DNA from 2 places in the Paenibacillus sp. OAE614 genome. Region 2 is predicted to be linked to the other one. Evidence: predicted binding sites of a transcription regulator. Region 2 holds the regulator's gene; the other holds the start of a gene.
What was found. The regulator CtsR, encoded in region 2, represses protease genes until heat stress. The targets are predictions, from matches to a motif close to ATGGTCAATAAAGGTCAAACA.
Positions count from the first base shown of each region.

Region 1: a site for CtsR is predicted at 999-1,019, ahead of ABIE48_RS05725 (ATP-dependent Clp protease ATP-binding subunit). Genes of this name have one in related genera too.

Region 1 is NZ_JBEPOD010000001.1:1,139,654-1,143,072, reverse strand. It holds gene ABIE48_RS05730 (helix-turn-helix domain-containing protein) at 98-691, shown strand; gene ABIE48_RS05725 (ATP-dependent Clp protease ATP-binding subunit) at 1,237-3,393, shown strand.
Region 2 is NZ_JBEPOD010000001.1:7,463,321-7,466,739, forward strand. It holds gene ABIE48_RS34035 (GNAT family N-acetyltransferase) at 1-828, shown strand, start outside; gene ABIE48_RS34040 (CtsR family transcriptional regulator) at 1,234-1,695, shown strand; gene mcsA (protein-arginine kinase activator protein McsA) at 1,725-2,249, shown strand; gene mcsB (protein-arginine kinase McsB) at 2,278-3,336, shown strand; gene clpC (ATP-dependent protease ATP-binding subunit ClpC) at 3,414-3,419, shown strand, end outside.

The DNA.
Region 1 (3,419 bases), 6.3 Mb from region 2:
CGGCTGAAAACCGGGACCTTGCAGAAACAGGCGATAGCACTATTGAAAACGTAGCCGAAACTATTGTAGAATTTTAAGAAAAATCATCGGAGGAAATATGCCTAAACAACAAGAACCGCATTCCATTCAGGCGTGGTCTCTGATCAATCGCAAATACTTAGGAAAAGGAATCCGCGTCAAACGCTTCCGCAAGCCATCCCGCTGCCAAATCCGCAACCGCGTGCTGCTGGCTGTCCTGATGGCCAACGATATCAAGCTGTCGCAGCTGGCTGAGGACATTTCGGTTTCTTCCCGGAGCGTGAGCGCCTGGGTATATGAAGGACGGATCCCGGGAAAAAAGAATTTGGACAAGGTATGCCAATACCTGGGCTATCCGCATCACATTCTGTTTAATCATACCGTCACATCTACAAGCCCGATCATCTGTCAGCCTTCCTCTTCGCGCTTCATGCGCCGGACGCTGACCCGGTCGCCTGTCAGCAACAAAATACTAACAGGGCTGTGCATGGTTCACGACCTGTCCGTCAGCGACGTCAGCGAATGGATGGACATCCATCCCGGAACGTTCCGGAAATGGCTGCACCAAGGGACGCTGCCGTCAGCCAGCTTTCAGGACCGGGCGGAACAATTTTTCCGCATCCCGAAATTCATTTTGTTTGCCGACTGCATATTGCAGGACGAGGAATCATGACACTTTTGGCTTATTCACCGCATTGATCATACAAGGTACGCCCTGCTGTTACGGAGACATTCCGGACGGCAGGGCTTTTTTCATGCTTTGGGAGGCCCGGGCTTTGGTTATATCGCAAAAAAAATTTCCGCTAAATGTGCCACACTCTCCGAATGTACATCGATAGACGTTTTTCTTTGCCTTCCAGCCGTTTTTTCCGACTCAAGCAAGCCGAAAGGCCGAACCGTTCTTTCTCCCAAACCTTTTTCTATATACTTACGAAAAATAACTAAAAACCTGTTGACATGTGTTCCAAGTGAGGTATAATAAGGTCAAAGAAAGTCAAAGTCAGAGCAAAAGATCAAACTTGTACTGCATGAACAACCTCTTTAGGAGTTTGACTTTCGGTGCAGCCGTCTTTGTCCTGACGGAAGTTCTGACTTTTATCCCTTTATTCCGGCGGCCTGCTCCCGTAAGGCGCGGGCAGCTGTTTTCTTGATTAGGACATCCAGATGAAGTATCCAAAGATTGATTATTCCATTAACTAACGAAAGGGGCATGCCTTCATGCGCTGTCAACATTGTAATCATAACCAGGCAACCGTAGGTCTGAGCCTCACTGTCAACCATAAATCCGAGAAATTGTTTCTTTGCGAAGATTGCTATGCCAAAGTAAACGGCGGCGTGCCGTTTGCGGCCGGCTTTGGTCCTTCCGGCAGCTATTCTTCTCCGCTGGAAGATTTGTTCCGCGGCTTCATGCAACCCGGCCAGCCGGTATCCGGCGCGGCGCAGCAGCCTCCGAGAGCAGCCGCTCAAGAGAGCGGACGGCGCGGCGGCGGTCTGCTGGATCAGCTCGGACGCAATCTGAACGACGCGGCGCGCGGCGGCAAGATCGATAACGTCATCGGCCGCGATGAAGAGATCGACCGCGTCATCGAAATTTTGAACCGCCGGAACAAGAACAATCCGGTGCTGATCGGCGAACCGGGCGTCGGCAAGACGGCCATCGCCGAAGGGCTGGCGCTGCGCATTACGGAGGGAAGCGTACCAGCGAAGCTGCGGAGCAAGGAAGTCTATTCGCTCGACGTCGCCTCCCTCGTAGCCGGAACCGGCATTCGCGGGCAATTCGAAGAAAAGGTCAAGCAGCTGATCGCCGAGCTGGAACAGCGTAAGAATGTTCTGCTGTTCATCGACGAGATCCATCTGCTCGTCGGCGCGGGCTCCGCAGAGGGCTCTATGGACGCCGGCAACATCCTGAAGCCGGTGCTGGCACGGGGCGAGCTGCAGGTCATCGGCGCCACGACGCTTAAGGAATACCGTCAGATCGAGAAAGACGCCGCGCTGGAGCGCCGCTTCCAGCCGGTGACAGTCGACGAGCCGACCGCCGAGGAAACGATCGAAATTTTGAAAGGGCTGCGTCCGAAATACGAGCAGTTCCACGGCGTACGCTATCCGGACGAAACGCTTGAAGCGTGCGTGCGTCTGTCCAGCCGCTATATCCAGGACCGCTTCCTGCCCGATAAAGCGATCGACCTGCTCGACGAATCGGGCGCTAAGCTGAATCTGCGGGCTCCGGTCGGCAGTGCGGACGAGATCCGCGCCCGTCTGGAACAGATCACAATCGAGAAAGACGCGGCCGCCCGCGATGAAAACTACGAGCTCGCCGCCAAACTGCGCGACGAGGAAGCCGACCTGCAGCAGCGTCTGAACGGGGATGCCGCTGCCGGGGAGGTGTTCGAAGTAACTGTGGAGGATATCCAGAACATCATCGAGCGTAAAACCGGCATCCCGGTCGGCAAGCTGCAGGCGGATGAGCGCGGCAAGATGAAAAATCTGGCCGCCCGCCTCGCAAGCCGCGTCATCGGCCAGGGCGAAGCCGTCGACAAGGTCGCCAAAGCCGTTCGCCGCGGACGCGCCGGACTTCGCAGCGACTCCAAGCCGATTGCGTCCTTCCTGTTCGTCGGGCCGACCGGCGTCGGCAAGACCGAACTGTCCAAGGCGCTGGCCGAAGAACTGTTCGGCAGCACCGATTCGATGATTCGCCTCGACATGAGCGAATACATGGAGCGGCACTCCGTCTCCAAGCTGATCGGTTCGCCACCAGGATACGTCGGTCATGAAGAAGCCGGCCAGCTGACGGAACGCGTACGCCGCAACCCGTACAGCATTATCCTGCTCGACGAGATCGAGAAGGCGCATCCGGACGTGCAGCATATGTTCCTGCAGGTGTTGGATGACGGCCGTCTGACCGACAGCCAAGGGCGTACGGTAAGCTTCAAGGATACGGTGATCATTATGACTTCTAACGCCGGCACGGCCGCCGATAAGAAAATCATGGTTGGTTTCACCGCCAAATCCGAGCAGACCCGCTCGATTCTTGATTCGCTCGGCAGCTATTTCCGGCCTGAATTCCTGAACCGCTTCGACGGCATCGTACCGTTTGCCTCGCTGAAGGAAGAAGACCTCGTAACGATCGTCGACAATATGCTCAGCGAAGTATCGGCTACCCTGTCGGAGCGCGGCATCTCCCTCGACGTGACCGGCGAAGCGAAACGCAAGCTGGCCGAACTGGGTTACGATCCGGCCTTTGGCGCCCGTCCGCTCCGCCGCGTTATTTCCCAGCATGTGGAAGACGGCATCACCGATTTGCTGCTGGACGACGAAGACGTTAAGGAGATTCGTGTCGAACTGGAAGCAGACCAAGTTCGCGTCGTTCGCGCTTAACGTCCGCCGAATAGCCAGCTTATCAG
Region 2 (3,419 bases):
CGGAAATACGGCTGGGAAATGTTCAGCGAGTACAAGAAATATGTCATTTCTACCGATAAATTGCCGGCAAAGGTCATCACTGAAGGCGCGATTCGGCGGGATACCAAGGACGTGGATGTTCTGGATACGGTCTATGCTGCATTTTCCAAACGTTATAATGGATTAATGGTCCGAACCCGGGAATGGTGGACCCGTTCGGTACTGGATGAAGATGGGCATACCGCGGTATATTATTCGGCATCAGGTGCGCCGGAAGGATATGTTCTTTATAAGGTGGAAAACAAGGAGTTTACCATCGATGAACTCGTTTATGTCACGGATGAGGCACGTCGTGCGCTATGGACTTATATCGCCAATCACGATTCAATGGTGACGCAGGTAATCGTCAATTTCATGCCGATAGATGACAGTCTTACATATCATTTGGCCGATCCACGTATTAACCAGGAAATTATCCCATATGGGATGGCCCGTATCGTAAATATGAAGAAACTCGTCGAAGCTTATCCTTTTACAGCCTCCGGCGAGGGGGGATCCGAGCGTCTAACTATTCAGCTGACGGATATGTATGCACCTTGGAATGAAGGCGTTTGGAGCTGGTCGTTCTCATCGGACGGAACCGCATCGGTCTCTCCCCTGGATTCATCTCAAGAACAGCAGGATGAGGTCCTTAGCTGCGACATCCAGGCACTGACCGTCATGCTGACGGGGTTCAAACGGCCGGCTGAACTATACCAATCCGGACGAATTTCAGGCAGTGCGAAGGCAGTGAGCATATTGGAAGCGCGGATCCCCGCCCGACAGACCTTGTTTATGGACTTCTTTTAATCATGGTATAATATTCCTTACTTTATAGTTCTTAAAGAGCTGGAATCCGGTCAGAATAATAGCCCTCTGCATACGTTGCAGGGGGTTATTTCGTATCGGTGCGGTATAAAAAGAAGGAGAACGTCAAAAATGAAGATACACCCTCTTGGCAAAACGTGAGAATATGTTATAATTTAGATCAAAGAAAGTCAAAGTCAACGTAAATTCAAATGTATGTTTGTTTACGGTTGAACTCACAATAGTGAATGCGCAAGGTTTAGATCAGTTATAACATATTCACCGGGTTAAGATCCAGATTCGAGCCCACGACCATTGGTTAAGTTTAGAGAAGATGGTATGGGTATGCGAACGGACTAACGAATGACCATGAAGGTCTTGACGTTTTAACGTAATGGAGGATGAACAATGCGTAATATCTCTGATATTATTGAACAATATCTGAAGGGTATTCTGCATGATAGTCCCGAAGGAATGATTGAAATTCAGCGCAACGATCTGGCTGATCAGTTCTCATGCGTTCCATCCCAGATCAACTATGTGATCAGTACACGATTCACGCTGGAAAAAGGTTATCTTGTGGAAAGCAAGCGCGGTGGCGGAGGGTATATCCGGATTCAACGGATTGAACTCCCGCAATACTCGGCGCTTCATACGCATCTCCACCAAACGATTGGGGAACGCATCGATCAGAACGTGGCCGAAGGGCTGATCTATCAGTTGGAGGAAGCACGCATCCTTAGCAAACGCGAAGCGAGCATTATGCGCGCCGCGATATCCAGAGAGTGCCTGATGATCAAGCTTCCTTACCGGGATGAGATACGTGCTCGGCTGATGAAGGCGATGCTGATTTCTTTGTTAGGCAAATAGGCTTACGGAGAAAAAGGAGGTACATCGGTATGCTTTGCCAAGAATGTGGTAAGAGACCGGCGACTCTCCATTTTACCAAGATTGTGAATGGTGAGAAGACGGAGTTTCATTTTTGCGAATCCTGTGCCCGGGAGAAAGGGGAAATGATCCCCGGAACCTCTGGCGGATTTTCTATACACAGCCTGCTGTCTGGTCTCATGGACATTGACATGGCCGGCAAAGGGGCGGCAAGCAGCGCCAAGGCTGCTCAATCGCTGAGATGTGAAGAGTGCGGGATGACGTACTCGCAGTTTAGCAAGATCGGCCGGTTCGGCTGCAGCTCCTGTTATAAGTACTTCGGCAACCGCCTGGACCCTCTGCTCAAAAGAGTTCACGGTAGTACCGTACATGTCGGCAAGCTGCCCAAGAGAGGCGGCAGCAAAATTCAAGCCAAACGGAAAATCGACGGCTTGAAGCTCGAGCTTCAGCAGCGTATTCATGAAGAGGAATTCGAAGAGGCTGCGAAGCTGCGCGACCAGATCCGTACGCTTGAGAAAGAATTGTCGGAACAGTAAAGTTCACTCGAAGGAGGAGGAATGCGTGATGCCAAATCTCCGGTTTACCGAGAAAGCGCTGAGCGATTGGATGCGCGGCCAGGCCGATGCTTCCGAAATCGTCATCAGCAGCCGGGTTCGGGTTGCGCGCAACCTGCAGCATCTTCCTTTTCCGCTATTGGCCACCCGCCAGCAGTCGGAGGAAGTGCTCAAACGTCTGACGGGTATTCCCAGTGATCACCTTCAGTCTTTTGGAACTTTTTATACCGTGGAGCTCGACCACATCGATCCGCTGGACAAAAGGGTGCTGGTAGAGAAGCATTTGATCAGCCCTAATTTGGCGAATGAATCCCAGAACGGCGCGGTGATCCTCAGTGAGGACGAATCGGTCAGCATTATGATTAACGAAGAGGACCATCTTCGCATTCAATGTCTATACCCCGGTTTTCAAATCCGCCAAGCCTGGGAGAAGGCCTCGAGCATTGACGATAAATTTGAGGAATACATCGATTACGCCTTTGACGATAAGCACGGGTACTTGACCAGCTGTCCAACCAATGTGGGCACAGGCCTGCGGGCTTCGGTCATGATGCACCTCCCGGCGCTGGTGATGACCCAGCAGATCAACCGGATTTTATCCGCCGTTTCACAAGTTGGGCTCACGGTTAGAGGAATTTACGGGGAAGGCAGCGAAGCAATAGGTAACCTGTTCCAAATTTCGAATCAGATTACCTTGGGACAGACCGAGAATGAAATCATCGACAACCTCCACAGCGTCGTGCTGCAGATTATCGAGCATGAGAAAAATGCACGCACGCGGCTTATGAACGATTCCAGACTTCGCATTACCGACCGCATCAAACGGTCCTATGGGATTTTATCCTACGCGGAAGTCATGGATTCGAAGGAGGCGGGGCAGCGTCTCTCCGACGTGCGCCTTGGGGTTGACCTCGGGATTCTCGAAGGACCGTCCATTTCGGTGATGAATGAACTGAATGTGATGACCCAGCCGGGCTTCCTGCAGAAAACCTACGGTCACGATATGAACACTGAAGAACGCGATATTTACCGGGCGAAGCTCATCCGGGAAACCCTCGGAAAGCGCTGAGCCTTTATGATATACAGCTTTACGATGAAGGACGCAAGTGGAGAAGCGATGATAAAACTCATGGAGGTGCAGGAGATATGATG